DNA from 2 places in the Metabacillus indicus genome. Region 1 is predicted to be linked to the other one. Evidence: riboswitches for the same ligand, from Rfam matches in the RefSeq annotation. Region 1 holds a riboswitch; the other holds the start of a gene.
The links. A riboswitch is a leader RNA that binds a small molecule or an ion and turns the genes downstream of it on or off. The one in region 1 is predicted to bind S-adenosylmethionine.
Positions count from the first base shown of each region.

Region 2: another riboswitch for S-adenosylmethionine. It lies ahead of ACK1LH_RS04695 (MetQ/NlpA family ABC transporter substrate-binding protein); the one in region 1 lies ahead of ACK1LH_RS05375 (methionine biosynthesis PLP-dependent protein).

Region 1 covers NZ_CP176757.1:1,063,031-1,075,164, forward strand. Annotated here, with positions in the region: gene ACK1LH_RS05345 (hypothetical protein) at 1-239, opposite strand, end outside; gene ACK1LH_RS05350 (DMT family transporter) at 396-1,286, shown strand; gene ssuD (FMNH2-dependent alkanesulfonate monooxygenase) at 1,567-2,643, shown strand; gene ACK1LH_RS05360 (ABC transporter substrate-binding protein) at 2,645-3,898, shown strand; gene ACK1LH_RS05365 (carbohydrate ABC transporter permease) at 3,959-4,834, shown strand; gene ACK1LH_RS05370 (carbohydrate ABC transporter permease) at 4,852-5,661, shown strand; SAM riboswitch class I at 5,741-5,864, shown strand; gene ACK1LH_RS05375 (methionine biosynthesis PLP-dependent protein) at 5,995-7,119, shown strand; gene metC (cystathionine beta-lyase) at 7,106-8,293, shown strand; gene ACK1LH_RS05385 (threonine synthase) at 8,363-9,580, shown strand; gene ACK1LH_RS05390 (DUF948 domain-containing protein) at 9,661-10,035, shown strand; gene ACK1LH_RS05395 (Type 1 glutamine amidotransferase-like domain-containing protein) at 10,198-10,860, shown strand; gene ACK1LH_RS05400 (VOC family protein) at 11,158-11,529, opposite strand; gene ACK1LH_RS05405 (DUF1272 domain-containing protein) at 11,841-12,041, opposite strand.
Region 2 covers NZ_CP176757.1:924,319-936,452, reverse strand. Annotated here, with positions in the region: gene ACK1LH_RS04720 (ammonium transporter) at 137-1,420, shown strand; gene ACK1LH_RS04715 (carotenoid biosynthesis protein) at 1,563-2,324, shown strand; gene ACK1LH_RS04710 (lysophospholipid acyltransferase family protein) at 2,317-2,976, shown strand; gene ACK1LH_RS04705 (phytoene desaturase family protein) at 2,995-4,473, shown strand; gene ACK1LH_RS04700 (protein adenylyltransferase SelO) at 4,534-5,988, opposite strand; gene ACK1LH_RS04695 (MetQ/NlpA family ABC transporter substrate-binding protein) at 6,281-7,096, opposite strand; SAM riboswitch class I at 7,164-7,270, opposite strand; gene ACK1LH_RS04690 (phytoene/squalene synthase family protein) at 7,416-8,249, opposite strand; gene ACK1LH_RS04685 (phytoene desaturase family protein) at 8,242-9,717, opposite strand; gene ACK1LH_RS04680 (phytoene desaturase family protein) at 9,714-11,237, opposite strand; gene ACK1LH_RS04675 (hypothetical protein) at 11,396-12,134, opposite strand, start outside.

The sequences.
Region 1 (12,134 bases):
AATAAAAAACCGGCTAAAACAACAGGTCCTATATAGGTGAGGGAATACCGTTTTCTTAAAATGAAAAAGTAAGTTAAAAGGGGAATGACAACTAGAAAATCAAGAAGGGATCCAATCAGCGCACCATCAGGAACAGGCTGCATGATTGGAAGACGGTATAGAGCAGCATTTGAAGCCAGAATCAGGACCACAAAAAACAGATACAATCCCCATTTAGGCTTAGTAAGAGTTTGGTTCATATCCTTCGCCGCCTTTCTGTATAGGATAAATATACCATATAATAGTGTAATAAATTGGAAGGATATGTGAATGAATAATGACAGATTTCAACGTGTCATAATTCCGGAGAGCAGCTCATATTTCTTAAAAGAAGACAAGCTCCGGGAGTGCTGAAGGTGAAAAAACCGTTCCAGTTTATTGCAAGTATTTATGCAGCCGTTTCGATTTCTTTTTGGGGCATTTCTTTTGTGTCTACAAAAGCTGTTCTCAGCCAGCTTGACCCGTTCACGCTCCTTGTTGTCCGCTTTGGAATTGCTGCGGTCTTTTTGCTTTTTCTGCTTCTGCTTCTAAGACATCCGCTCAAAATGAGCCTCTCGCAAATGCCCGCCGTTTTCATTCTTGCCGTACTCGGGATTTTCGTCCATCAGATCATACAGGCCTCAGCCCTGCAATCGATCGGGGCTTCCGAAGCAGGCTGGATCATTTCTTTTTCGCCGATTTTTACAGCTGTTCTTGCTGCCTTCTTTTTAAAAGAACGGTTTACGCTGTTTAAAGCGGCCGGCATGACGATTGCCATTCTCGGGGTGCTTCTGATTACGTCTTACAGGCAGGGCGGATCCATTGTGTTTCACGTGAACTTCGGTTATATCCTGATGATTTTAAGCACGTTAAACTGGGCGGTTTATTCGATTTTGATTAAAAAACTGGCGATACCGTATTCGGCTTTGACGGTCACCTTTTACACAAGCTTTTTCGGCTTTCTAATGACGCTCCCATTTTTCATCAGGGGAGAAGGCTGGAGGCAGCTGTCCGTTCTGACAGGCGAAAACTGGACACATCTTATGTTTCTCGGGATTTTTGTATCAGCCGTAGCCTATTGGTTCTGGGGGAAGGCGCTGGAAGTCATGGAGGCAACGAAAGTATCCTCCTTCCTTTACTTTGAGCCGCTTGCAACCGTCATTGCCGCCGTGCTCCTGCTGAATGAGCCTGTCCTGCTGGCGAGCGGCGCCGGGGGCATGCTGATCATTGCAGGTGTGATGCTTGTGAATTTTAAGAGAAAAGGTTAAAGGAGTTTGTCATTTTTTGAAGAATGTATGTTAACAGGGAAAGCCTTTTTTCACCAAATTATGCAAAATAAATTGACAATCTTGTAAACTCTTACTATTATAAAAATTAATTCTGACTAATCTTATATGGATTGAGCTGATTGGAAAACCAAAGGCTCCCGCCCCATGTCTATTTGGGCTGGGAGCCTTTTTGAAAAGAAAGCGGATCCATTTTTTTATTCAGGCAGCTGAAAATACAGCAGTGCATTCGAGCACAGGCAAATGACTTAGGAGGATATATATGGAGATATTCTGGTTTTTACCGACAGCAGGCGACAGCAGATATTTAGGTACAGATAAAGGCAAGAGGGAGGTCACCATCGAATATTTGCAGCAGGTGGCAAAAGCGGTGGATACGCTTGGGTTCACCGGAGCACTCCTCCCGACAGGAAAAGCATGCGAGGATTCATGGGTCATCGCATCAAGCCTTATTCCTGTGACAGAACGGATGAAATTTCTGATAGCACTGAGACCGGGCTTTACGCCCCCGACGATTGCAGCCCGCATGGCTTCTACTCTTGACCGTATTTCAGGGGGAAGACTTCTTTTGAATATCGTACAGGGAGGGGACCCTGTTGAGCTGGCAGGAGACGGCCTTCATTTGAGCCATGACAAGCGCTATGAGCAGACAAATGAATTTTTGACGGTATGGAGAAGGCTTTTTGAAGAAGAATCGGTTGATTTTAAGGGAGAGTATTTTGACATTGCAGGCGGCGGCATCCATCATCCGCCTGTGCAAAAGCCTTATCCTCCGCTGTATCTTGGGGGCACATCACCTGCAGCACATGAAGTGGCGGCAGAACACGTTGATTATTATTTGACATGGGGAGAGCCGGTTGAAATCGTGAAAGAGCGAATTGACAAAGTCAGGGAGCTCGCCGCCAAAAAAGGACGCGAAGTGAAGTTTGGCATCAGGCTTCATGTCATTGTCAGAGAAACGGCGGAAGAGGCATGGAAGGCTGCAGACGAACTCATTCAATATGTTGATGAGAGCGTAGTGGAAGCGCAGAGACAAAAATTTGCGCGCTTTGATTCAGTCGCGCAGCGCCGGATGACGGATTTGTCGCTGGACAACAAAAACGCGCTTGAAATCGCACCGGGACTGTGGGCAGGAATTGGTCTTGCAAGGGAAGGTGCGGGGACTGCGCTTGTCGGGGATCCGGACAGCGTGGCCGAAAATATGAAAAAGTACGCCGAAGCAGGCGTAGACACATTCATTATGTCGGGGTATCCGCATCTGGAAGAAGCATACCGCACAGCGGAACTGCTGTTTCCAAAGCTGCCCCTGAAACATAAAACCATCAAACAGGAGGTATAAGATGAACAAAAAGCTCAGCAGCTTCTTAGCGGCAATATTCGTAATGGTCCTTGCTTTAGCCGGGTGCTCCTCGAATGAAACCGGAGGGAGCGGAAAAGACGGAGTGACAGAAATCAGCTTTATCCACTGGCGCGGGGAGGATGCTGAAGTTTTTAAAGAACTGATCAGCAAATTCGAAAAAGAGAATCCGAAAATCAAAGTAAACATGACAGTCTATCCATCTGAAGAATATCAGTCTACTGCACAGACGCTGCTCAGAGACGGTTCAACGGGAGATGTGTTTACATCATTCCCGGGATCTCAATTTGAAATTATTAAAAAAGCAGGCTTTTTCGCTGACCTTTCCAATGAGGAATTTGTTCAGAATTACAACGAAAACCTGATAGAAGCAGGAAAGGCAGACGGCAAACAGCTTGCCGTTCCGCTGCAGCTTGTCTATAACCAGCCTGTCTATAATGCAGGTATTTTTGAAGAACTCGGACTGGAGCCCCCTAAAGACTGGGAAGGATTTTTGGCTCTTTGCGAAACTCTTAAAGAAAACGGCTATACACCTATCGCCTTCCCTGGAGCTGATATTGGCCCGGGACAGCTGATGAACAGCATGATGATGAACAATGCGCCGGACGAAGAGATTTTTGCGAAGCTTATGGCCGGCGATGCAAAATTGACGGATGAGTGGTGGGTCAAGACGCTTTCTCAATTTAAAGAGCTTACTGACAAAGGCTACATTGCTAAAGAAGCCCTCGGCACAAAGCATGACGGAGCCATTGCGCTGATGGCCCAGGAAAAAGCAGGAATGCTTGCAAGCGGATCTTACGCTATGGCCGGCATTAAGCAGCAAAATCCGGACATTAAGCTGCAGCTTCTTGCGCCAATCACAGTTGCTGAAAATGAAGCAAAATACGAGGGGGTCCACACAACCACGTTCATGCTTGCAGTCAACAGCAAATCAGAGAAGCAGGATGCAGCAAAAAAATTCGTGAGCTTCCTTTCTGAATCAGAAAATGCAGGCGAATACGCAAATAAAACCGGCCAGCATGTAACGCTTAAAGATGTCACGTATGAGTCTGAAGAACTGAAAGATACAGCTGTCTGGATGGAAAAAAACACACGGTTCCAGCCCCGCTTTCTGATTCCGAATGCAGATGTTGAAAAAGCGGTGATCGCGTCCATTCAGGCTGTCATCGGCGGAACGGATCCTGAAAAAGCGGCTGCAGAAGCACAAAAAATTGTTGAGCAGAACTTAAGCAAGTAATCCGGAGAAGAGGGGGAAAGCCCCCTCTTCTTCTCATCATGAAAGGAGGCCATTTCATTGCTGAAACATAACAAATCACTGCTGTTCTTTCTTGCACCCGGCATTCTTGTGTACAGCATCTTTTTTATCTACCCGACACTGAGCGCCTTCTTTTACTCATTTACAAACTGGGACGGAATCTCCCCTGATTTTGATTTCGTCGGAGTGACCAATTATATCAATCTGGCGACAAATGACTCTATTTTTGCAAAAGCACTTGGAAACAACGTGAAATTCATGCTGTTTGTCGTTGTTTTTCAAACGCTGTTTTCCCTTGTCTTTGCCCTTTTCCTGATTAAAAACACAAGAACCAATGTTTTTTTCAGGGCACTGTTTTTTTTTCCTACGATTCTATCCTCTGTTTCAGTCGCCTTTATCTGGTCGTTTATTTACGATCCAAACCTTGGGCTCCTTAAAACCATTCTTACAGGGCTGCAGCTTGATTTCCTGGCACAGAACTGGCTGGGTGATGAGAAAATCGCCATTTTTTCAATTGCTGTCGTGCAAGTATGGTTTCATACAGGACAGATGATTATTATCTTTGTTGCCGGTCTTCAGAGCATTCCTGCCGATCTTTACGAGGTGGCCAAAATTGAAGGGGCAAGCAGATGGCAGACGTTCAAAAAAGTCACATGGCCGCTTGTTGCTCCCGCAGCAACCATCGTTGTCGCGTACACAACGATACAATCATTTAAAGCGTTCGATCTGATCTTTGCCATGACGCGCGGAGGTCCGAACTATTCAACGGAGATTATCGCAACCCTGATTTACACAACGGCATTCAGGAGCTTTAAATTTGGCTATGCATCAGCAGAATCCGTTATTTTTATGGCCGTCATTGCCTTGATTACGTTTGTGCAGTTTAAGGCATTGCACGCAAACAGGGTCGACTACTGAGGAAAGGGTGACGAACGTTGAAAGGAACAAAGTACGGACTCATATTAATCTACGCAGCCATTATCATCATTCCGATCTTCGCCATCTTTTTAACAACGTTTAAAACGATTGCTGAAATGTATGAAAATGTACTCGGACTGCCTGAACGGTTTTCAGTGTCAAATTACATATCTATTTTTAAAGATCAGTCGATGGGCCTGTATTTTCAGAACAGCTCAATTGTCACACTTGTATCCGTCTTTCTGACGCTGTTTTTTGCAAGCCTGATCGCCTTTGCCATCACGCGGATCGGCGGTGTACTCAGCGCTGCTGTGTTCGGATTTTTCACACTCGGCATGATGATTCCTGCGCAGGTGAACATGATTCCGCTCTATCAGTTGATTTTTCAGCTGAAGCTGACGAACAGTCTCGTGGGACTGATGATCGTCAACATTGCGGCTACCTTGCCTGTTGCTGTTTTCATTCTCACTGGATTCATGAAAACTCTGCCGAAATCGTTGTTTGAAGCAGGATCCATTGACGGCGCCGGGAACTGGCTGATGTACCGCAAAATTGCCCTGCCGCTCTCGCTTCCATCGCTGTCTGCAACAGCCATTTTTCTGTTTGTGATGCACTGGAACGACCTGCTGTACCCTTTGCTTTTCATCACGAAAGATGAATATAAGACCTTGCCGCTTGCTCTGCTTGAATTTCAGGGGGAGTACATGACGAACTATCCGATGCTGTTCACCGGCGTGATGATTGCCTCTGCGCCGCTTATTATTGCCTACATCTTCCTTCAGAAATATTTTATTGCGGGAATGACTGCAGGCTCGGTGAAGGGCTGAGTTTTTTGCCCCAAACCCTTGCATTTATGAAAAAAGTGAGGTAAGGTAATAAAAACATTTAAAAAATTCATACTATTTATTCTTATCCAGAGAGGTGGAGGGTTCTGGCCCTGCGAAACCTCAGCAACCGGAAAAGATCAGGCAGATGCCTGTTCGAACCAAGGTGCTAATTCCAGCAAGCTTGAATGCTTGGGAGATAAGAGGAAGCCAGTTTTGCCGAACCAGCGTCTTCTTCTTATATGAGGAAGGCGCTTTTTATTTTTCCAAAGCATATAAAAAAGCCCGGTCCAGGGCGTGTAAAAGAAGAAATGACAAACAGGATGGTGTTTAATCATGTCGGAACGCATTGAAACAACTTTGGCGCAAATCGGGAATCGCAGTGAAAACATAACGGGAACGGTAAACCCGCCCGTCTACTTTTCAACAGCCTACAGACATAATGGAATCGGGGAATCAACAGGGTTTGATTACATCAGGACAGGAAATCCAACGAGAACAATTTTAGAAAAAGCAATCGCAGATCTTGAGCACGGCGATCAGGGATATGCATTCAGTTCGGGAATGGCAGCCATTCAGACGCTGATGGCCCTGTTTAAAAGCGGGGATGAACTGATTGTCTCTTCCGATTTGTACGGCGGAACATACCGTTTGTTTGAACGGGAATGGCGCAAATACGGCCTTGTTTTCCATTATGCGGATTTTAAAGACGGGGACTGTACAAAGCAGCTGATCAATGACCGCACAAAGGCGATTTTTCTGGAGACTCCGACAAATCCTTTGATGCAGGAAACAGAGGTCAGCGATATAGCCGAAATGGCACGGGAACACAAGCTGCTGCTGATTGTTGATAATACGTTCTACACGCCTATTCTGCAGACGCCGATTTTAGACGGAGCCGATATTGTCATTCACAGTGCTACCAAATATTTGGGCGGACATAACGATGTACTTGCAGGTCTTGTCGTCGCAAAAGGCAAAGAGCTTTGCGAAGAGCTTGCCCAGCACCATAATGCAATCGGCGGCGTGCTCTCCCCATTTGATTCATGGCTTTTGATCCGCGGGATGAAGACACTTGCTTTAAGGATGAATCAGCATGAAAAAAATGCAGGACAGGTTGCAGAATTTTTGGAGAGCCAATCCGAAGTAACGGATGTTTTATACCCGGGAAAAGGCGGAATGCTTTCGTTCAGACTGCAAAAAGAAGAGTGGGTCAATCCATTTTTAAAAGCACTGAAGACGATAACCTTTGCTGAGAGTCTCGGAGGCGTTGAGAGCTTTATCACATATCCGGCCACGCAGACACATATGGATATTCCAGAAGAGATCAGAGCTGCAAACGGCGTATGCAACCGCCTGCTGCGTTTTTCAGTCGGCATTGAACACGCAGGTGACTTGGAGCAGGATCTGCTGCAGGCATTTGAACTTATGAAGGAGGCAGATAAAGTTGAGCAGCGGTAAGTGGACATTCGAGACGAAACTGCTTCACAACAGTCATAAGGCGCAGAAAGATACAGGGGCGGTCAGCGTTCCCATTCATCATTCATCAACGTTTCACCAGTTTGATTTTGACGATTACGGGAAATTCGACTACGGCCGTTCGGGAAATCCGACGCGGGAAACACTTGAGCAGGCCATTACTGAACTTGAAGGCGGAACAAGAGGCTTTGCTTTTGCATCCGGGATGGCAGCGATCTCCACCTGTTTTCTGCTTCTTTCAAAAGGAGACCATGTCCTGATTACAGAGGATGTTTACGGGGGAACATACCGGATCATTACAGACGTTCTCAGCAGATTCGGCATCGAGTACAGCTTTGTTGACATGACCGATCTGCATGAAGTGGCTTCTCATATCAGGCCGAATACGAAAGTCATTTACGTTGAAACGCCGTCCAATCCTCTTTTGAAAATTACCGACATCCGGGGGATTACAAAGCTTGCAAAAGCAAACGGATGCCTGACGTTTTTAGATAATACGTTCCTTACACCAGCTTTGCAGCGGCCGATTGAACTCGGCGTGGACATCGTCCTTCACAGCGCCACCAAATTCCTTGCCGGACACAGCGACGTCCTTGCAGGCCTTGCCGTTGTAAAGGGAGAGGAGCTTGCAGCGAGAGTACAGAAACTGCAGAACGCATTCGGAGCCGTCCTCGGCGTCCAGGACTGCTGGCTCGTTCTCCGTGGCATGAAAACATTGAACGTAAGGCTGCAGCAGTCCAGTGAGTCTGCTCGAAAACTCGCAGACTATTTATCCCGCCATAAAGCCGTCCGGAACGTGTACTACCCTGGACTCACGTTTCATCCCGGGCACTCGATCCAGCGGTATCAGGCAGATGGTCCTGGAGCTGTCCTGTCTTTCACACTGGCAGACGAGGATGCCGTCCGCACGCTCGTTAAAAATGTGGAGCTGCCGGTATTTGCGGTAAGCCTTGGAGCGGTCGAATCCATTCTGTCCTATCCGGCCAGAATGTCCCACGCCGCCATGCCAAAAGAAGAACGGGAGCGCCGCGGAATTACAGACGGACTATTGCGCATAAGCGTCGGGCTGGAAAATGCGGATGACCTGATCAAAGATTTTGAGCAGGCGCTTGCAAAACTGCCGGCGAGTGCAGTGGAGAATAAATTAAGAGCTTAAATCTAGCGGAATTAAAAAATACAAGACTCTTAACTTGATGTTAGGAGTCTTTATCAAGTAATGGAGGAAATGCAGATGTACAGCTATGTTTCACACTTGGAGTGCCCAAAGTGCGGTGCCGAGTATTCAGTTAAGGACGTGCAGCAGCTTTGCACATGCGGATCTCCGCTTTTGGTGCGCTACCATTTAGATCAAGTGAAGAGTGCGTTATCAAAAGAAGAAATCGCCAGCCGGGAAAACAGTTTGTGGAGATACCACGAGCTGCTGCCTGTTGAGGATCCAAAGCATGTGGTTTCAATGGGAGAGGGCATGACCCCTCTTTTGAAAATGGACAGGCTTGGGGCAGAATATGGCCTAACACAGCTGCTTATGAAGGATGAAGGGCTGATACCGACCGGCTCTTTTAAGGCCAGGGGAGCGGCTGTCGGAATTTCTAAAGCAAAGGAGCTTGGCATAAAGACCTTTGCGATGCCGACAAACGGTAATGCAGGTGCAGCCTGGTCGCTTTATGCTGCCAGAGCGGGGATGGAGCCATATGTCATCATGCCGCTTGATGCGCCCCTCATCACCCGGAAAGAAACCGCCATTTCAGGTGCGAATCTCCATTTAATTGACGGACTGATCAGCGATGCGGGAAAAGTTGTGGCGGAGCTTGTGAAAGATCAAGGATTCTATGATGCTTCTACTCTGAAGGAACCTTACCGCATTGAAGGGAAAAAGACGATGGGATATGAAATCGCCGAACAGCTCGGCTGGGAGGTGCCTGATGTCATTCTTTATCCGACAGGAGGAGGAGTGGGCATTATCGGAATCTACAAAGCGCTTCGGGAGCTGCAGGAGCTCGGCTGGATCAGCAAGGAGAGGATGCCTCGCCTTGTTGCCGTTCAGGCTGAGGGATGTGCGCCGATTGTAAAAGCTTTTGAAGAAGGAAAAGCTGAATCGGAGTTCTGGGAAAATTCGCAGACGGACGCGTTCGGCATTAACGTTCCGAAGGCAATCGGTGATTTCCTTGTACTGGAGGGAATTTATGAAACAAACGGGAATGCCATAGCTGTATCAGAAGAGGAAATTAAGGCAGAGCAAGCCCTGACGGCAGAGCTTGAAGGATGTTTTATTTGTCCTGAAGGTGCGGCAACATTCGCTGCAGCCCGCAGATTGAAGGAGAGCGGATGGATCAGGGAAGACGAGAAAGTGGTCTGCTTGAACACTGGTCAGGGCATCAAATATCCGGAGACGGTACGTGCAGAGGCGCCGGTTTTGAAAAAAGGAGAAAAGCTCTCACTCTAAACTTCTACTCCATCAGGCAGATTCATATACTGTAGCAATGTACAGGCAGTCTTGTGCATAATCGGCTGTGGAGGTGCAAGATGATTGTTGAAGTAAGTGCTGCAGGAGCTGCGCTCGCCTTTATGTTACTCGTCGCCTATTTAATTCAGACTCTCCGCAAGGGCATGACGACTCTTGATGAGACGAATGAAACGCTTGCGGAAGTAAGAAAAGCGGTCCATGATCTGTCGGGAGAAGCAGAAGAACTTATCCAGTCCGCCAATCAGATCACGGTTGATGTGAAAGGCAAGATGAAGACAGTGGAACCGCTGTTTGAATCCGCACAGGACATGGGAGAAGTTCTGAACAGTGTGACCCATACCGTAAAACAGGCGGCATCGGGCTATGGATACGGACTCCCTCCAGTGAAAAACGATGATCCGCCAAACCGTGAGATGAAAATCAGGCTTAAATGAACGTTTCCTCAACAGAATTGAAATGACACATGAAACAGCAGGCACATTCTTTGGAGAATAGTGCCTGCTGTTTTTGTTTTACATGGTATTATTGTAAAAAACAGATAATTTGATAAAAGATGGAAGCCTTTATTATTACGAAATTAGATAAGGAGTGAAGGCATGAAATTGCTGCTTACATCTGGAGGCGTAACGAACCGGAGCATACACAATGCCCTTGTTGACATGCTGGACAAGCCCATTGCAGATTCCACTGCCCTCTGCATTCCTACAGCTATGTACGGACACCCCTGGGTCGGGCCCGGCGTCAAAGTCTGGGAGTTTATCACCGGGAAACCCGGAAATCCCATGGTCGATTTGGGCTGGAAATCTGTAGGCGTGCTGGAGCTCACCGCGCTGCCGAGCATTGATAAAGACCGCTGGGTGCCGCTCGTTCAGGAGACAGACGTCCTGCTGGTGTCTGGAGGCGACGCCCTCTACCTGTGCCACTGGATGCGGCAATCCGGTTTCGCAGACCTCTTGCCGTCGCTTAACGCCGTTTATGTGGGAATGAGTGCCGGGAGCATGGTGATGGCCCCTGAGATCGGAGACTATTTCGTCGGCTGGACTCCGCCCTCTGGAAGAGATGAAACGCTGAGCATGGTTGATTTTTCACTATTTCCTCATCTGGACCACGAGATGCTTCCGGGCAACACCATGGCTGCTGCAGAAAAATGGGCCGGCGGAATCAAGGGACCAGCGTATGCAATAGACGATCAGACCGCCATTAAGGTGATTGACGGAGAAGCAGAAGTTATTTCTGAAGGGAATTGGAAGCAGTTATAGTAGACCATTTGAAAGAATAGGCGAATCAAAAGATACTGCATTAGCCGTTAAACTTTTGATGAGCGATGATGCAGCCTGGGTAAGGTATCTGTATGAAATGGCCCTTTTATGTAATGGGTTGGATTGAAAGACTCGGAACAGTACAAAAAAGAACTCCATTTTAAAATGGAGTTTCCTTTGATAAAATAATATACACCAGCAGTCCCGCATAGTTTTACTTCCAATCCCGTTTCCTTTTTAACTTCCCTCAGAGCTGAATGTCCTCGCCATACTCAACTCGTCCACTCGGAAAGTTCCCTACCAGTGTACTTGAAGTTTATTGCCATCTGGGTCGTAAAAGTGGAAAAAGGCATGACCATTATCTTCTTTTATATCCTCAACCTTAACTTGATTAAAAATTAAATGCTGATGAAATTTCGACAATTCTCGACTTGTAAAGCCAATGCTAAATTCTTGTTGATTATCAATTGTAAAATGTGCAAATGTTTCATCTTCGGTAGGAACCAAGATAAGTAAGAAAGGTCCTTCATTTACTTTTAAAACTGCAAGTTCTTCAGTAATGTTTAGTAGGTGGAGCCCTAATACATCTCTATACCATTTTGCAGACAGTTCTAAATCTTTAACGGGAATCCTAATATAATGGACTTGTTCAATAAATGATTGACTCAAAGTTTTCTCTCCTTTATTTAATCAGGTGTATGAATTAGTTTCTTTACTAAATACCTATTTAACTGTTGAACTAAAATCTTTTAATTAAATAACTATTATTTCCATTTTAACATAATCATGCTAAATTATGCTTTAATCGGTTGAATGAAAAAACACACCATTTTGGTAGTAAATGGTGTGAGAATTACTTTGCAATTTTCAGTTTTGCACCTTAATACCGGCCCGTTACTCATCATGAAGCCTTTTGTATTGAAAATCCTAATCTAAGCTTCTCTTATAATATACAGCGCAGCAGGAAGCGTTTTGGCATTTCACATACTTACAGCGCTATTAATAGGACAAAAACCAGCTCTCTCAGGTCTTCTGACAAGTTCTCCTGAACAATTAGGACAAACGTTTGACATTTCAATTGTGCAGTCTTCGCAAAAAGTGCATTCATGCACACAGATGTATGCCTTTCCTTTTAAATCTCCATCACATTTTTCGCATATTGTCTTCATTTCTAATCCCATTATTAAAACCTCCAATATTTGAATACTCCTTATTTTAGTTTATCAATGCCGGTTGGAACATACTGTTCTTATGGAATTTAGCCGGTTATACTT
Region 2 (12,134 bases), 140 kb from region 1:
TTTATTATAATTTTCAGAAAAATGCTTGCTTTCTGCATGCTCTTGCCATATGATAATAAACATAACAACAGGTGTTATATTTCCTGACATGAAAATCAGTCTTTATTATCTTTTATTAAAAGGAGTGTGTTGAGGAATGGATGCTGTCGTGCTAATGGATAATTTATGGGTCGTCATTGCGGGTATACTTGTTTTGCTCATGCAAGGAGGATTTATTCTTCTTGAAGCGGGATCTACCCGGATGAAAAACGCCGGCCATATCGCAGGGAAGACGATTTTCACAGTTGGAATTGCCTCTCTTGTGTTCTGGGCAGTAGGGTACGGGTTCATTTACGGTGATGGCAACAAGTTTATCGGTCTTTCAAACTTCTTTTACGGAGATGCTTCTCCAGCAACTGACGGGCTGACCACTTCCGTTGATTTCTTTTTCCAGCTCGCCTTTGCAGCGATTGCCCTGACAATTGCCTTTGGCGGATTTGCAGAACGCGCTAAACTGTCTGCATATGTTATCTTCGCAGTCTTGTTCTCTGCATTGATCTATCCGGTTGTTGCCCACTGGATTTGGGGAGCCGGCTGGCTTAAGGATTTAGGCAAGCAGGACTTCGCAGGATCTACAGTTGTCCATTTAACTGGTGCAATGGCAGCACTCGCTGCAACGATTGTGTTAAAGCCAAGACTTGGAAAATACGCTAAAGACGGCACAATGAATCAACTTTTCGGCCATAACCAGGTGTACACGGCTCTTGGCGTTTTAATCCTTTGGGTCGGCTGGTTCGGATTTAACGCAGGAAGCACATTCGGCGTATCAGACGGATTTTTCGGATATGTAGCATTAAACACGCAGCTTGCAGCTGGTGCAGGTGCCATCGCAGCGATGATTGCGGTCCGTGTAATGACCGGAAAAGCTGATATTCCTACAACTTTAAATGGCGCTCTTGCCGGACTTGTCGCAATCACTGCCTCCTGTGCATTTGTTGCCCCGTGGGCAGCCGTTGTCATCGGACTTGTCGCCGGTGTTCTTGTCTACTTCAGCATGAAGCTGTTTGATAAAGCGAAAATTGATGATCCGATTTTTGCCCTTTCCGTTCACGGTGCGGCAGGCGTCTGGGGTACACTATCCACCGGTTTCTTCGCTACTCCGGAGCTTGCAGAGCGAAACGGAGGACTTGCAGGACTGTTCTACGGCGGAGGCCTCACACAGCTGGGCGTTCAAGCCATCGGCATTCTCTCATGTGCCGCTTATGCGTTCATCGTGTCTTACGTCATCCTGATTGTGATGAAAAAGGCCATGGGCACAATCCGCGTGACAGAAGAAGAAGAAATGATCGGTCTTGATATGAGTGAGCACGGCAGCTACGGCTACCCTGAATCATTCGCTTCTTTAGAAGAAGGCAAACCTGAGAAAAAAACAACAGCTTAACAGAGTGGTTTAGAGCGGTGTGATGCCGCTCTTTTTTTTGTGCAGAAAAATCTGTTCAGCCCCTCTGCGCACGGCCAGAGCGCGTTTCCTTGTACATCCTCCTGCGGTTTCTTATAATCAGAGTAGAGAGAGAGGTGCACAAATGAAAATTGATCAGTCCATCTATTATTTTTTCCTTTTCTGGTATGCGTGCGGTGTTGTTCTTTTAAGCTTTGATATTCTTCCTCCCGCCCTGGAATGGGCAAATGTGGTGTTCCTGATAGCTGCAGGCTTGATCGGAGGCATTTATTTCGTCCGTTCATACGGAACTTCAAAAGGACTTTCCATTTCTGCAATCATCGTCTTTTTCTCCATTTTTGCAGAGCACCTCGGCGTTGAGTACGGTATTTTGTTTGGCGACTACTACTACACGCAGGATTTCGGCCCTAAACTGATCGGCGTTCCCATCGCCATCGGATTTGCATGGCTGATGGTGATCGCCTCGTCGCATGCACTTGCCAAAGTGATCGCCTATAAGAAAAATGTGCTGATCTATGTTCTCACTGGCTCTTTGCTTGCGGTTCTGATGGATCTGATCATTGACCCTGTAGCCTACGAGGTTAAAGAATACTGGGTATGGCAGGCAGAAAGTTTTTACTACAACATTCCCTTTTCCAATTTTGCTGGATGGTTTATTGTCGCATTCATTCTGCATGCTTTCATCTACTTTCTTGTACATAGCGAAATGAACAAAAGCGGCATTTGGCACAGCCGGATGGTCCTTGTTTTCATTCTGATGCAGGCCATGTTCATCCTATTGGCGCTGATCAGCAAACTGTGGCTTGCCGTTACGGCCACCCTTGTGCTGACTGCTGCAGCGCTTGCTGTTTACTATTATTCTTTAAAGAGGTTCACTCATGATTGAAGCTGCCAAAAAGCCTTACTTTGAAAAGTTGTTTTTCCTTTATAACAGGCAGCTGTTTAAGCGCCATTTTAACGGGATTTACCTCGATGGTCCTGCTGAGCTGCCGGATCAGGCTATTATCTGCATGAATCACAGTTCATGGTGGGACGGTCTTCTTCTTTTCCACTGCAACCAGGTAAAAATAAAACACGATATCTATATCATGATGCACGAAAAAGGACTGAAGGAATTCCCCTTTTTCAGAAAGCTCGGCGCGTTTTCTGTTAACCGAGGGAAACCGAAAGACATTGTGCTTTCTCTTAAGTATGCCGGCAGAAAACTGGATGAGGGCAAGTCCGTCTGTCTTTTCCCGCAGGGGGATGAAATGCATCTCGAGAAGCGCCCTCTCGGCTTTTTGCCCGGGGCCATTTCATTGCTTGAGAAACACCCTCACGTTCCGGTCCTTCCCGTCATTTTTTACTATTCTTTTGGAGACCGGAAAAAGCAGGATCTTTTCGTCCGCATCTGTCCTCCCATTACATACAAAGAACTTACAGGGATATCCCGTAAAGAAAAGAACAGTTGTTTTGAGGAGCTGTTTACGAAAGAACTCGATTTCCTGAGGAATCAGGTCATCGAAAAGAACGTAAGCCATTTTGAAAATGTGCTGTAGAAGAAAGGTCGTTGCCCTATGAAAAAAGCAGTCGTTATCGGAGCCGGTCTTGGAGGGCTGTCAGCGGCCATTACTCTTGCAGCCGAAGGCTTTCATGTGGATGTGGTGGAGAAAAACAGGCATGCAGGCGGAAAGCTGATGCCTGTTTCCCTTTTAGACTATCATTTTGACTTTGGTCCAAATACGATTACCATGCCACAGGTTTTTGACCGAGTGTTTTCAAAAGCAGGCATGAGGATGAGTGACGTTCTGAACATGAAAAAGCTTGATGTTCATACGCGCAACGTTTTTAGTGATGGAACGGTCTTTGATTTTACAAGCGATTCCGCCGCCATGAAAGAGCAGCTGAAGAAAATCGATCCGTTCGCCGCACAGCATTATGATGAATTTCTAAAAGAAATCACAAGATTATACAAACTGTCGGAAACGCACTTTTTCCCAAAAATGTTTGAGTCATTTGCAGACTACCTTTCACCTTCCCTTGGAACAGCGCTGCTGAAAGTCCGGCCGCTCGAGTCCATGCATCACTTTTTCGGCAGATATTTTAAAAACCCTGAGCTGATCAAGGCATTTGACCGGTATGCAACATATATCGGTTCCTCTCCGTACATCTCTCCTGCCACGTTTTCAATGATTGCTTACCTTGAGCTTGTGCAGGGTGTTTTTTACGCAGAAGGCGGGAATGTGAAAATTGCAGAAGGATTTAAAGCGGCTGCAGAAAAACTTGGCGTGCGGTTTCATTTCGGGTCGAAGGTGAAAAGGATTCAAGTGCAAAATAAGAAGGTGTCATCTGTTCTCCTTGAAGACGGACGATCTTTTCAGGCTGATGAGGTCATCATGAATGCCGATCTGCTTCAGGCTTATCCTGAACTTGTTGACGAACAGCACCGTCCGGGATTTAAAGTTTCCAAGCGCGACAGCTACCAGCCGTCCATCTCTGCATTTGTTATTTTGGCCGGCTTGAAAAAAAGACATAGGGAGCTGCTGCATCATAATGTCTTTTTCTCAAAGGATTATAAAGAGGAATTTATTGATCTGTTTTCGGAGCATCGGTACAGCAGCGATCCGACCATCTACATCAGCAATTCCTCCTATACGGACAAAAGCGTATCCCCGGCAGGAGATAATCTGTTCATCCTTGTCAATGCCCCTGCTCTTACAAGAGAGGGAGAGCTTGCTGTCGATGCAGAAGCCTACAAGGAACGGATCTATGATATTCTGGAGGCAAAAGGACTTGAGATCCGAAACGCGCTTGCCTGTGAAAGAGTGATAACTCCACTTGAAATCGCTGACACCTTCGGAGCATACCGCGGAGCTCTTTACGGCATCTCAGCCAACAGAAAAATGGATGCCTTCCTCCGCCCTTCCAATTTTTCAAAAGACATCCGCAATCTTTCCTTCGTTGGCGGCAGCACCCATCCCGGAGGAGGTTCACCAATGGTAACCTTGAGCGGAATGAACGTCGGAGAGGCTGTTGCTTCGAGGTACAGAAACTAAAAAACTGTTTCCCTGAATGCGGGAAACAGTTTTTTATTAGCTCATTGCTGCTTTATGATTTCACGTACCGCAATAAGTCTTGTAAGGCTGGTCGCCACTCGGAGGAAGCTTGCAGTATTCTTCCTGTTCCGGGGAGTACGCATAAGGATTTTCCAATACACGCAGCAGCTTCTCAGTCACACTGTAATCTCCATCTGCCGCGGCTGCAATCGCCTCTTCTACCCGGTGATTGCGGGCAATGACTGCGGGGTTGCTGTTTTTCATCAGCTGCAGCGAATCCTCTTTTGATTGCGTCTGCCTGCCCAGCCGCTCTTCCCAAAGACGGTTCCACTTTCCGAACTCCTCTGATTGAAACAGGGCAGAGTCCCCGTATGAACCAGTCGTGAGCGACCTGAATGAATTTGTGTAATCCGCACGATGCTTCTGCATCATCTTCAGCCATTCCTGAACGAGAGATCCGTCCTCTTCTTCCTGATGGAACAATCCTAATTTTGCCCTCATTCCATTAAGCCAGTTCTGCTTATATAAATCACTGTACGCTGAGAGGGCATCCTGCGCGATCTCAACCGCCTTTTCCTCATCCTCATGAAGCAGCGGCAAAAGTGATTCTGCCAGTCTCGCAAGGTTCCAGCCGCCGATGTAAGGCTGATTGCCGTATGCATAGCGACCGTTTACATCAATGGAGCTGAATACGGTTTCCGGATCATATGTGTCCATGAAGGCACATGGTCCGTAATCGATCGTTTCTCCGCTGATTGTCATGTTGTCGGTGTTCATGACACCGTGAATAAATCCTGCAAGCTGCCATTTCGCAATGAGGTCAGCCTGCCTGTCAATCACTTTCTTTAAAAAAGACAGATAGGCGTTTTCACTTTCATCAATCTCCGGATCATGCCGCTTAATTGCATAGTCAGCAAGCGCCTTTAAATCCTCTATGCTTCCCCAGTTAGCCGCATACTGGAAGGTGCCAACCCTGATGTGGCTTGAAGCGATCCGGGTCAGAACCGCACCAGGCAAAAATGATTCCCGGATGACAGGGTCTCCCGTTGTGATCACTGCAAGACTCCGTGTCGTCGGGATGCCAAGGCCATGCATGGCTTCACTTATGATGTACTCCCGAAGCATCGGACCAAGAGCAGCCCGGCCATCGCCTCCCCGGGAGAATTTTGTCCTTCCTCCGCCCTTCAGCTGAATATCGATTCGTCTTTCATCCGGCGTCAGGTGTTCACCAATCAGGATTGCCCGGCCGTCGCCAAGCATAGTAAAATGGCCAAATTGATGACCTGCGTATGCTTGTGCAAGCGGCTCTGCACCGTCCGGAATCCGGTTTCCTGCAAAAACGTCCGCATCCTTTTTTAATGTGTCAGCACCGAGCCCGAGAGAAGCAGCCAGTTTTTCATTGAATAGCACAATCTCAGGAGAACTTGCCGGAGCCGGTTTCTGACTGGCAAAAAAGAGTGACGGAAGACGCATGTAGCTGTTGTCAAAGTTCCATCCGCTGGTTAATTTTTTCATCCTGTCTCCTTTTCTATCCTTATTTGGTTATTTTCTGTTATGACTCAATTATTTCAGAGGAAGCGGAATTACTCAAGAAAGAACAAAAGCGCAAGCGCCTTGAACAGATCCGATAGGCAGATAAGAATCCGGCAGAAAAGTCCGGGTTTGACTTTTTTGCTGGATTTGTTCTGACAGAGGATCTAGGCGGTGGAGCTGGACGCAGAACACGTTTTAATGTTTTTTACAGCCCATTTTTTATAATTTCCATCAGAAAAACAGCCCGAAACGGACTGTTTTCATTCTGCTCTATTCATTTCCCTTCCATCCACTCTGGCTTTCCGAATCCTTTAAAATCTTTGTCTATCGCTTTCTCAAACTCGTCTGATTCAACAACGTCTTTAATATCCTCAGCGATTTCAGATTCTGCGTCTTTTGTATTCATCACAACACGATTGCGGTGCACGTCATTCATATTCTCCAGAGTCACCGCATCCGCAAGGTCCATTTTAGCCGCAAGGGCAAAGTTCCCCGGCACGGCAGATAGGTCGGCATCTTCTACAGCTCTTGGAAGCTGCGCAGCTTCAATCGGAAGGAACTTCAGTTTTTTAGGATTCTCTGTCACATCTTTTTCAGATACTTGAAGCGGGCTGACCTCTTCATTTAACTGAATCAGTCCTGCGTCCTTCAGAATATGAAGCGCCCTGGCAGCATTCGTCGGATCGTTCGGAATAGCGACTGACGCGCCATCTTTGACTTCATCAATCTTCTTTACCTTGTCTGAGTACAATCCCATTGGAGCCGTCGGCACTGTGATAATTTCCGAAAGTTCCAGTTTGCTTTGCTCAGCAAATGTTTCCATGTAAATTTTGTGCTGAAAGAGGTTGGCATCGAGTTCATCATTGCCCAGGGCATTATTGGGCTGAATATAATCGTTGAACTGAACCACCTCAACTTCATATCCCTTTTTTTCAAGACCGGGTTTAATAGCCAGTTCCACCATATCTGTGTAGGGACCGGCTGATGCGCCGATTTTAATTTCTTTCTTCTCTCCGTTAGTTTCCTCTGCGCCGCACGCAGACAGGATTCCCGCTCCTGCTACTAATAATGCCAACACCATTTTCTTCATGTCTTTTTCCCCCTAAATAAATAAAAAAATTCCTCCTTCATTCAGAAAGAGGAATCGTATATATGACGACTTATCTTTCAGAATGAAGGACATTCTGCAGGATTTAGCACCGTTCCATTTAAGGAGGTTGCCGGACGTCGCAGGGCCTGTTCCCTCAGTCACTCTTGATAAGCAAGCTATTAAATTGAATAACGTAATCTTATACTGCGTAATGGGTTCTGTCAATCATTATTTTAGAATAATCAAAATAGTGAGATTAACAGACTGCCAAAAAGCACCGTCCCGATGAAGACGGTGCAGCGCTGAGCTGTGTTCAAAATCAGATTTGCGAAAGAATCGCATGTTTTTCTTCACTTGACACAAAATTCCGCTCACCGAACACATTGTAGTCATTCAAGCGGATTTTATTAAGGATTGCACGGTAGAAGTGTCCGGCAGCTTTCACAGGTGCGCGGGAATGCAGAGGATATTCATGCATAGTCAGCATCGCTGTATCGTAATGCTTTTCCGCTTCTGCGGCAAGATGCTCCCACACTCTGATAAATTCAGGGGTTACCTTCTGCTGCTGCAGATCAAATTCGGTCATTTTATGTTTTGCCATTACCTCTTCAGGGACGTAAATGCGGCCGCGTTCGAGATCTTCTCCGATATCCCTGAGGATGTTCGTCAGCTGCATGCCGAGTCCAAGAGCGATAGCCCCTTCGCGAAGAACGTTTGTCTTCTTCGGAGCAAGCACCGGCAAAAGCATGAGGCCGACTGTGCTTGCAACGTGATACGAATAATCAAGCACTTCTTCCATAGACTGATAGCGGATTTTGACAAGATCCATTCCCTGGCCTTTAATCATGTCCCGGAAGGCTTCCACATCCATATCGTAATTGGTGAATGTATCGTGCAGGGCCACCCACATGAAATTATCTTTAGAGTAATCCCCTCTTAGAAAAGAGTCGAATTCAGCCGTGAATTCCATTAACTCTTCACTTGGCCTCTCTCCCTCGTCTACGATGTCATCGACGATTCTGCAGAAGGCGTATACAGCCCACACTGCTTTTCTTTTTTTAGGAGGCAGAAGCGAAAAAGCTTTATAGAAAGTTTTAGAATGATGCCGGATGACTTCTTCACATTGCTGATAGGCCTGTTTTAAATCAACCACTCAGACTCACTCCTTCCCTCTCTTTGTTTTGATGATCGGATAAGATGGCAGAAACCATCAGCTTCGCCCCCTGCATAACGATTGGGATCCCGCCTCCGGGGTGGATCGAAGCTCCTGCTGCATAAACGTTTGTGAGCTTGGATGGTTTAACCTGCGGTCTGAACACGCCGGATTGGAACAAAGTCGGAGCGATGCCGAAGCTTCCTCCCTGAAAGAGTCCTTCCATTTCTTTGTCATCCGGTGTTCTGACTTTTTTCCACTGGATTGACTTTCTGAGACCGGGAAATCCTCTTTCTTCAAGCTGATCAATAACCTTTTCAACAAAACCTTCCTGTTCCCCCCAGTTGATCGAACTGCCTGATGGCACCGGCACAAGTGCATATAAAACGCCGTGGCCCTCGGGTGCAAGTGAGGAATCGATTACAGAAGGATGAAATGCGTAGATGGAAGGATCTGACGGAACTTCTTTCGTTTCAAAGATTTCTTTCATATGCTGCTGAAAATTCGAGCCCATAAAAAACTGATGCACAGGTGAATCCGTGTAGACTTTGTCCAGTCCGAAGTAAAGCAGAACACAGCTGGATGACGCCGTATAGTTTCTTGCAGGCATTGACTCCTTTGGAATCATCTTTGATGCGCCTGGAAAATCGCCGTTTAAAACAAAGGCATCCGCCTTGACTTCTTCTCCGTTTACAATCAAAGCCGCTGCTTGATCGCCCTCTGTCACTACTCTTTCAACATTAGCATTTTTCATCACCTTTACGCCAGAATTTAGAAGGGCATTTTCAAGAACCGTTACAAGAGAAGCATAACCGCCTTTCAGATAATAAATGCCATGCTTGTGCTCGCTGAATGAAATGAGCGAATAAAGGGCCGGTGAATCAAGCGGATTGCCTCCAATATAAAGTGTCTGCAGGGAATAGGCCTGCCGGATTCTCTCATCCTGAAAATAGGCTTTTAACGAGTTGTTTACAGATTTATAAGCTTTCAGGTGCACGAGCGTTTTCAGGTTGTTGCGCGTCCAGAACGTTCGCTTATCGTGAAAGGATTTCTCGAGAAACTGGTCCTTACCAAGGTTGAAGCGGATTTCCATGTCTTTCATGAACTGAACGAAGCCCTCTTCATTTCCCGGAAAGTTCTCCTTTATCTCCTGGATCTGCCGTTCAATGGAATTATATTTCGTGTACGAAGATCCGTCTTTAAAGTGCAGTTTATAAAGCGGATTGATATTGATTAATTCGTACTGATCACGGCTAATTCCTGCTTCATTCAAAATGGATGTGAGCATTTCCGGCAAAAGAACAATTGTCGGGCCCTCATCAATCCTATACCCCTGCTCTTCTGTAAAGGCAAGCCTTCCTCCAAGTCTGTCTCTCTTTTCAAACAAACTGACCTCATATCCTTTTTTCCTGAGCATCAGAGCTGAAATAAGCCCGCCAATGCCGCCGCCCGCTATTGCAATTTTCATAGTGCATTCCCCAATTTCTTTTCAGATTTGATCGGTACAGCATGACTGGTTTCGTTCAATATGGCATTGGTCGTGATCCTTGCTGATTCTAGGATGGTTGGAAGCCCGCTGCCCGGATGAGTTCCTCCTCCGACAAGCCAGCAGTTGTTCAGCTCTTCAAATTTGTTGTGGGGTCTGAGCACCATCATCTGTGTCAGCTGATGGCCTAAATTAAAGGTTGCTCCTTTATAGACAAGAATGTCTTCTTCCCAGTTCTTCGGCGTAATGATTTTTTCCGTTTCAATATGATTTTTCAAGTTTTTAAACTGCGTTTTCCGTTCAATTGTCTCAAACACCAGTTCCCGGAACTCTTCCTGATGCTGTTCCCAGTCAATATTGCTGAAGTTGTTTGGTACCGGGGCAAGTATGTAAAGCGCAGACTTGCCTTCAGGCGCCAGAGTATCATCTGTTGCAGCCGCATTCTGAATATAGATGGACGGATCCCCTGACAGCTTGAGGGTTTTCGTGATTTCCTCTACGTTTCTCTTATAATCTTCAGAAAAAACGATTGTATGGTGAGGCAGATCATATTTTTTATCGAGACCGAGGTAGATCATGAAGGTTGAACAGGAGTATTTTTTCTTCTCCAGTTTTTCTTTTGAGAATTTCTTTAATGTACCCGGTTCAACGAGATTTGACATAACGTGGGCGAAATCGCCGTTGATGACGACTTCATCAGCAGCTGCTGTCGTTCCGTCTTCAAGAATGACGCCTTTCACATCCTTGCCTTGGAGCAGCAGTTTTTTCACTCCTTTTCCGAGGTGGATCGTGCCCCCATGCTCTTTAAGCACAGCTGCCATTGCTTTTGACAGCTGGTTTACTCCGCCTCTTGGATGAAAAATTCCATATTCATGCTCCATAAAAGAAAGGATCGAAAATGCGCCTGGACATTCCCATGGTGACATGCCAAGATACTTGGACTGAAACGTAAAGGCATATTTGACTCGTTCGTCTTTAAAATACTGAGATAGAACATCGTAAAGTGATTTGGTAACCGTCAATTGCGGAAGAGCCTTGATGACCTTCCAGCTCAAGTAATGACTGAAGCGGTCCATTTTGCTTTGCAGAATCGGAGTCAATGCCGCCATTTTTCTGCGCGTATCGTTCATGAACCTGTTATAGCCTTTGCCGTCCCCCGGCGAAAACTCTTCTAATCTCTCGACCATTTTTTCCGGATTTTTTGTCATTTTTAAGGACTGATCGTCAAAAATCAGTTCGTACATTTCTTCAAGTTCAATCATGTCCATATAATCATGAAGGTTTCTCCCGGCTGAAGCGAAAATCTCTTCAGCAATATGGATCATGCTCAAAAAGGTCGGCCCCATATCAAATGTGAATCCGTCCAGTTCAATGGAAGCGTTGCGCCCACCGACATATGGCTGTTTTTCATATACGTCTACCTGGTACCCCTGACTTGCTAAATTCATGGCAGCTGCCAAGCCGCCAGGCCCTGCACCGATGACGATGATTTTTTTAGCCATGTTTTACTCCTCCTAATTCCTGTACAACAGTTATACAAACATTATACAATTCAATTTATTAAAACACAATCAATTAGGTTCTCCCTTTTTTTACTATTCCCTAATAGGTACGATTTCAGCAGCTTTTCAGATCATTTGACGCACATAAAAAAGCCCGGCTATTTCGCCGGACTCGCTTCTATCATATTCACCGCTGCTTCAAATGTAAGAATTTCGTTCTCCCAAACGGCATTTCCCTTCATGACCTGATCTTTCAGTCCCAAAGGCACAACATAAACGCCGTTCACTGGTCTGAGCTCTTTCACTTCTTCTCCTTCGAGATAATAGATCTCAAATTCCGGTTCTCCTTCTCTGTTGGCAGCACTCAGCGTGAAAGTGTTTGAGTAATAGGTATCAAGCACATCACCTTTCAGGCTGTTTGTATAATATGGGTCTATTTTCTTGGTACAGCCTTTAACTTTAAACTTGCAGTATTCAGGCTTGATAGACTCAAGCGTTTTCTCATTCCATACGACCGATATAACCGGCGGTTTGGACAAGTCCGGTAAATCGTCATCTTCCTCTCTGCCGCTGTTCCATATGGCTATAAATAAGGGGACTCCAATAAAAACAAGAACAAGTGCAACAAATGCAGTGTCCCATTTCGTTCCTTTCACCGGCTCATGCTTACGGTGATACAAAAGCCATTCATCAAACAGAAAATATAAAAACCCTGCGAAAACAGTCAGGAGAATTCCATAAACCTCCCGAAAAATAAAAAAGCCGACTATCGCAGCAGATAAGACGTGAATAGAAAAGTTCAGAAGCCTTCTGCTCTTGCCCTTGTTGCGCACTATGTAATAGGAGACGATGCTCACAGGCAGCCCAACAGCCACAATAAAGCCCCCGGCAGCCAAG